DNA from 2 places in the Pseudomonas sp. GW821-FHT03E01 genome. Region 2 is predicted to be linked to the other one. Evidence: riboswitches for the same ligand, from Rfam matches in the RefSeq annotation. Region 2 holds a riboswitch; the other holds the start of a gene.
The links. Region 2 has a riboswitch for cobalamin ahead of AC07VO_RS06595 (CbtB domain-containing protein). Riboswitches for the same ligand answer to the same signal wherever they lie in the genome.

Region 1 (3,481 bases), on a different contig from region 2:
CGGGCAATTCCACCGCCTGCAAGGCCAACGCCGCCAAACGCTTCTGCATCACCGCATCACCGGTCAGCAAGCCAACCAATTCAGCGCGAGTACCCTCGACATCGGTCAACGAATCCAACAAATACAGCATGCCGCCACACTCGGCCAGCAACGGTTTGCCCGCTGCGTGATGAGCGCGGATGGCGGTCAGCATTGGCGTGTTTTGTGACAACGCCACATGGTGCAATTCAGGGTAACCACCCGGCAGATAAAGGCTGTCTGCCTCCGGCAACTCGCGGTCGCGGATCGGCGAGAAGAAAGACAACTCGGCGCCCATCGCCCGCAGCAGATCCAGGCTCGCGCCGTAGGTAAACGCAAAGGCTTCGTCCCGGGCCACGGCAATCCGCACACCGGCCAGCAATGGTTCGGCGGCGATCACTTCAGGCGCGGCGAATTCCACGGCCGGCGGTAAAGCCACGTCGCAACTGCTGGCCAGCGAGGCGGCGGCTGCATCGAGGCGCAGATCGAGATCATTCAATTCGCTGGCCTGTACCAGGCCGAGGTGCCGACTCGGCAATTCGATGCCGGTCTCCCGGGACAACGCGCCGTACCAGCGCAAGCCTTCTGTCAGACTGCCTTCGAGCAATTGCGCATGACGCAGGGTGCCAACCCGGTTGGCCAACACACCGGCAAACGGCAAATCCGGCTGATAGCGCGCAAGCCCCAGGGCCAGTGCGCCAAACGTCTGCGCCATCGCGGTGCCGTCAATCACGCCGAGCACCGGCACACCGAAATGCCGCGCCAGGTCGGCACTGGACGGCGTACCGTCGAACAACCCCATGACGCCTTCGATGAGAATCAGGTCAGCTTCGCCAGCAGCTTCCCACAACAGACGACGACTTTCCTGCTCGCCGACCATCCACATGTCCAGCTGATAGACCGGTGCACCGCTGGCGCGCTCGAGAATCATCGGGTCGAGAAAGTCCGGGCCGCATTTAAACACACGCACCTTGCGCCCCTGATTGCGGTGCAAGCGGGCGAGCGCGGCGGTGACGGTGGTCTTGCCCTGACCGGAGGCCGGCGCGGCAATCAGTACCGCCGGGCATTGACGTGGTTGATTCACAACTCGACGCCTTTTTGCGCCTTGATCCCGGCCTGGAAGGCGTGCTTGATCATGCCCATTTCGGTGACGGTGTCAGCCAGTTCGATCATCTCCGGTTTGGCGCCACGGCCAGTGACCACCACATGCTGCATCGGCGGACGGGCCTGCAAGTCGCTGAGCACCTGATCGAGATCGAGGTAACCGTGCTTGAGGGCGATGTTCAATTCATCGAGTACCACCAGGCCAATCGACGGATCGCTCAGCAGTTCGCGGGACACCGCCCACGCAGCTTCGGCGGCGGCGATGTCACGCTGGCGGTCCTGGGTTTCCCAGGTGAAGCCCTCGCCCATCACATGAAAACGCACCTGCTCCGGGAAACGCCGGAAGAACAGCTCCTCGCCAGTGCTGCTGCGCCCCTTGATGAACTGCACCACACCGCATTGCATGCCGTGGCCCATGGAGCGCGCCAGCATGCCGAACGCCGAACTGCTTTTGCCTTTACCGTTGCCGCTCAGCACCAGCAGCAGGCCGCATTCATTCGGCGAATTGGCGATGCGTTCGTCGATCACGGCTTTTTTGCGCAGCATGCGCGCCAGATGGCGTTCGTCACGATCGGGGGTATCAGTCATGGGGGAGCTCTCCGTTGAGGCTGGATAACGGCGGGCAGGCACAAGAATAGACGGCAAGAAGCCTGGCATCGCCCACCGTGATGCCGCTGAATGGATCAGGCCGGTCTCCGGGCTCATGAGCGGCTCGGGGCCAACTGCGCGCCTTCCCGCATCGTTCATCGACACAGTGGCATCAGGCGCAGTCTTCACTCATTTACCGTTGCGGGGGCAGCGCCGGGATCGTGATCATTCTTCGCTGGAAGAAATCCACTCACCGGCTTCCCTGTTTCACTCTGTCGACCAAGGCCACAGAGCACCTGAAACAAGCCGCGAAGGTTAGAGGGTTGGGGGTGGAGCGTCAATTAAAGACGGGACGCCTTCCGGCGAATAACTGCCGCTGATCAATTATCTGACGCCAATCTTGTGCCACACTGCCAGCAGTGATATCAAAGAGCCACAACCTCACAACACAATAACAAGGGTGAGCCACATGCAAGGCATGATCATCAGCAATCCGAAGCTGGAATTCCTGCGCCCGGTGCTGGAACGCTGGTTTGACTGTATCGACCGCTACAACGCCGTGCGCGGCGATAACGATACGCCTTACTGGTACGACGAAAACGCCAACCTCGGCCTGCTCTCTGCCGCAGCCTGGATGGCGGAAATGGTCACGCTGCAGCAAACACCGTCGCGCAAACAGACCGAAGAAGGCGAACGCAACGCCCGCGCCGATCTGTTTATCGCCACCAGCGAAGAACGCGCGTACCTGCAGGCCACCCAGCGCTGGCCGCGGGTCAACAACCTGAACCTGACCCAGGCACTGGCGGACATCACCAGCGACGCGAAGCGCATCAGCTACACCAGCGACCTGAAACTCGGCTGCCTGTTTGTCGCCCCACAAAAAGCCCAGCACAGCGCCACCCCGGAAGAACTCCAGGACATGCTCGACGACCTGCAAAAGGAGCACACCTGCGCCGTGGCCTGGTATTTCCCTTACGCCTACCGCAAGTTGCGCAATGAAACCGGCAACTACCATCCGGGGATCGCCGTGCTGTTCAAGGAGGCCCGCGGCTGACCGGTTGAACCATCGGGTGTTTACGCTTCTCTATGATTACGTCAATGCATTCATAGGGAAGATCAGTAATGCGCAAACCCCAGCTCATTCTCATCATCGCGCTCGCCGGAGGGCTCGCCGCCTGTGGTGAAACCTCCAGCCTGCAAGTCTCGGACGGCACCGGACCGTCGCCCAAGCTGCCGGAACCGAACAAAACCCTGATCCCGACGGTGAACATCGCCCCGGCGATCGGCTGGCCTCAGGGTAAAAAACCCGTCGCCGCCGCAGGCACTCAAGTAGCAGCGTTTGCCGAAAACCTCGAACACCCGCGCTGGCTCTATGTGCTGCCCAACGGCGACGTACTGGTGGCCGAAACCAACGCGCCGTCCAAATCCGATGACAGCAATGGCATTCGCGGCTGGATCATGGGCAAAGTCATGGGCCGCGCCGGGGCTGGCGTCCCCAGCCCGAACCGCATCACTCTGCTGCGGGACAAGGACCACGACGGCGTCGCCGAAACCCGCACGGTGTTCCTGGAAAACCTCAACTCGCCTTTCGGCATGACCCTGGTTGGCAAAGACCTGTATGTCGCCGACACCGACCGTTTGCTGCGTTTTCACTATGAAAACGGCGAGACAGCGATCAAGTCACAGCCAATCAAAGTGGTCGATTTGCCGGGCGGCACGCGAAATCACCACTGGACCAAAAATGTCATCGCCAGCAAGGACGGCAGCAAGC
Region 2 (3,481 bases):
GTGGCCTTCCAGCACGGCGGCGGGGACCAGGGAGCCGGCATAGATGATGACCGGGCAGCTACGAATCAGCCGCTGGCCTTTGACGGTGATCAGTTCCGGGTCGCCGGGGCCGGCGCCAATGAAGTAGACGGTCATCGTCGTTTCCTGTCAGAAATAGGGCCTGGGCATGCTTCAGATGAAGAATGCTCATGATCGAAGGCGGGGATTATCGGGGATTTTACGCGGCGCTGGCCAATGCCAGGGTGGCCTGGGCGTATTTTTGTCGTGGAATCAGCAGCTTTGCCGGTGCCTGGGCCAATTGTTCGGCCAGGGCCAACGCAGCGCTTTCCGCCACGCCGTAGCAACCGGTGCGTTCAAACGCGATGTCCGAGTGGTGGCTCAGTTGTGCTTGATAGGTCGCCAATTGTTCGCTGCTGAAGTACATCAGCGGCAATGCCAGCTGTTCGGCCAGTTCGATCAGGCCAGGTTCATCGCGCTTGAGGTCGATGCTGGCCAGGGCCTTGATCTCACGAAGCTCGATTTGATGGGCCTGTAACGCCTGATCGAGCAGCGCCCGCAGCGTGCTGACGGGGCAGCCGCGCTGGCAGCCCAGGCCGACCACCAGGGTCGGCACTGTGCCGTTTTCAGTCATGCGCTGTAATGGCCATCGCTTTTGCGGCGGAACAACCAGGCGCTGATCAGGCCCAGGGCCAGCCAGAACGCCACGTTGGTCAACTGCGAAGCGATTTTGAATTGTGCTTCCAGGGCTTCCGGCGCCAGCATCGAATGGACTTCCGGTTGTGGTGCGCCAATCACATGCGGCACGGCCAGGATCGCCACGCCGAGAACTTTCATCAGCCAGTGACGGCTGAACACGATCAACGCGATGCCGACGGCCGTGGACGCGGCAGTGCCGATCCACCAGATTTGCCGTTGCGCCAGATCAGCCGCGGCAGTGCCCGGCAGCTCAGGCGGCAGGCCGAGAGTCGGAGCCAGTACGAACGTCGCATAACCGGCCAGGCCCCAGAGCAGGCCCTGAGAGGTTTTGGTCGGTGCGCGCAGGGTGTAAAGACCGGCGAGCATCAGGGCGAAACCGACGGCTACCACCAAGTTGCCGCCGGTAGTGGACAGCACGCGCTGCCAGCCGTCTTCCGGTTCCCAGGCTTCGGCATCGTGGGTATGAGCGACTGCGCCCGCGGCGTGCTCGTGGATTTCAACAGCAGCCGGCTCGGATTTTTCGTAGGTCTCGGCCTGCAAAATCAGCGGGGAGACCCAGAAGCTTTGCAGCAGGGTCAATAGCAGGGCGGCCAGCAGCCCGGTGAAACCTGCGGTTTGCGCAATACGCTTGATCATCTCAGCAGGTCTCAATGGCACGGAAAGGCGGAGCTGTGACGGGTATCGTGCGCGGCGTTGTGCACCGCTTCGATGTGCGAGAAACCGGCGAAATACACAAGGCTGGCGCCAAGGATCGACGCACACACGGCGGCGGTCAGGCGTTGAGTCAGGGTCGTGGTGGTGCTGGCGATGCTCTTGTCGGTGTTGCTGGCGGTGCTGCTGATGATCGTCATGGCGCTTCCCTCTGGTCTGTCAGCGGGTGAATAGAGCGCATGAAAATCTCCGCACGCCAAGGGCTCGCAGAGATTTCGAACAGCGCCCGCCCACCGCGGGTTTGTTATTCAGTGAACGTAAAAGTCACTTTGTGTTGCGGGCCGGTCTCCGGGCTCGCGAGGGGCTGGGCTTGCGCCTGGACCTGCAAGCATCACCTTCCCATGCCATATGACCGGCACAGTGGATCTGACGCTTCACTCGCTTACCGTTGCGGGGGCAGCACCGGACTGACATGGCTTTAGAGTAAAGCACATGATTCACCGGTTTCCCGTTTCACCCTGTGAAGGGCACCCGTAACAAGGCGTGTAGGAGAGCATGGGCGAGGGCGGGGAGTCAATTGGCAGGGGTTCTCACTAACACCCAATATCTGTGGCGAGGGGGCTTGGTCCCGCTCGAGCGCATAGCGGTCGCATCGGATTCATGCGGTCTGTCTGTAAGATTTGCAGTGCATGGTTTCACGACTGCTTCGCAGCCGAACGGGAGCAAGCTCCCTCGCCACAGGCAAGCCCCCTCGCCACAGGTGATCGCATTCGCCGACAAGACATTGACCCGCCCCCACACGATGCGTAGCCTTGCGCTTTCGAGGTTCTTCGGCGTCTGTCGAAGCTAAGAAGGGAACGCGGTCGATGCCGCGGCTGCCCCCGCAACTGTGAACGGTGATGTTCGCTGCCACGCCACTGCAAACCCTGTGCAACGGGTTCGCGGGAAGGCGCAGCGAATGCCGGGCCAATGCCTGGCACACCGTCAGCCAGGAGACCTGCCTCGACACAGATTCTCACTTTCAACCGGGCGGGGTGATCCGGTGGCGAACTCTTCAGGCACGCGCGCCCGCGTTGCCGGTTGTCGTCCCGTATGCCCGCCACCTTGCCAAAGGGCATCCGATGAAAACACTGGCCAAACTCCCCGTCACCATCGTTACCGGCTTCCTCGGTTCGGGCAAAACCACCTTACTGCGGCACATGCTCGACAACGCCCAGGGCCGTCGCATCGCGGTGATCGTCAACGAGTTCGGCGAGCTGGGCATCGACGGCGAGATCCTCAAGCAATGCTCCATCGGCTGCACCGAAGAAGAGGCCAGCGGCCGCGTCTACGAGTTGGCCAACGGCTGCCTGTGCTGCACCGTTCAGGAGGAATTCTTCCCGGTGATGCGCGAGTTGGTTGCTCGCCGCGGCGACCTCGACCACATCCTCATCGAAACCTCGGGCCTGGCCCTGCCAAAGCCTTTGGTTCAAGCTTTCCAGTGGCCGGAAATCCGCAGCGCCTGCACCGTTGACGCGGTGATCACCGTGGTCGACAGCCCGGCCGTCGCTGCCGGCACTTTCGCTGCATTCCCGGATCAAGTGGACGCCCAGCGCAAACTCGACCCGAACCTGGACCACGAATCGCCGCTGCACGAACTGTTCGCCGACCAACTGGCCAGCGCCGACCTGGTGATTCTCAACAAGGCCGACCTGATCAGCGCCGCAGACCTGGCCCGCGTGCGCCTGGAAGTCGCCGAAGAGCTGCCACCGGCGGTGAAAGTCATCGAAGCCAGCAGCGGTCGCTTGCCACTGGACGTGCTGATCGGCCTCGGTGCCGGTTCCGAAGAACACATCGACAGCCGTCACAGCCATCACGATCATCACCATGAAGGTGAAGACGACCACGATCACGACCATGACGCGTTCGACTCCATCTCGATCGAGCTGCCACAAGCCGACGAAAGCCTGCTGATGGACGCGCTGACGCAACTGGTGGTGCAGCACGGTATTCTGCGGGTCAAGGGTTTTGCAGCGGTGCCGAACAAGCCGATGCGCCTGCTGATTCAGGGCGTGGGCACGCGTTTCGACAAGCACTTCGATCGTCAGTGGGGCACCGAGGAAGCGCGCACCACCCGTCTGGTGTTGATCGGTCA

Region 1: it holds a riboswitch for cobalamin, as region 2 does, so the genes downstream of both, cobO (cob(I)yrinic acid a,c-diamide adenosyltransferase) here and AC07VO_RS06595 (CbtB domain-containing protein) in region 2, are expected to answer to the same signal.

What each region holds. Positions count from the first base shown of each region.
Region 1 covers NZ_JBWKUI010000011.1:235,342-238,822, reverse strand. Annotated here, with positions in the region: gene AC07VO_RS19945 (cobyrinic acid a,c-diamide synthase CobB) at 1-1,102, opposite strand, end outside; gene cobO (cob(I)yrinic acid a,c-diamide adenosyltransferase) at 1,099-1,710, opposite strand; cobalamin riboswitch at 1,792-2,025, opposite strand; gene AC07VO_RS19935 (hypothetical protein) at 2,180-2,764, shown strand; gene AC07VO_RS19930 (PQQ-dependent sugar dehydrogenase) at 2,833-3,481, shown strand, end outside.
Region 2 covers NZ_JBWKUI010000003.1:233,847-237,327, reverse strand. Annotated here, with positions in the region: gene cobM (precorrin-4 C(11)-methyltransferase) at 1-135, opposite strand, end outside; gene AC07VO_RS06605 (cobalamin biosynthesis protein) at 218-631, opposite strand; gene AC07VO_RS06600 (CbtA family protein) at 628-1,332, opposite strand; gene AC07VO_RS06595 (CbtB domain-containing protein) at 1,344-1,547, opposite strand; cobalamin riboswitch at 1,670-1,897, opposite strand; cobalamin riboswitch at 2,154-2,366, shown strand; gene cobW (cobalamin biosynthesis protein CobW) at 2,469-3,481, shown strand, end outside.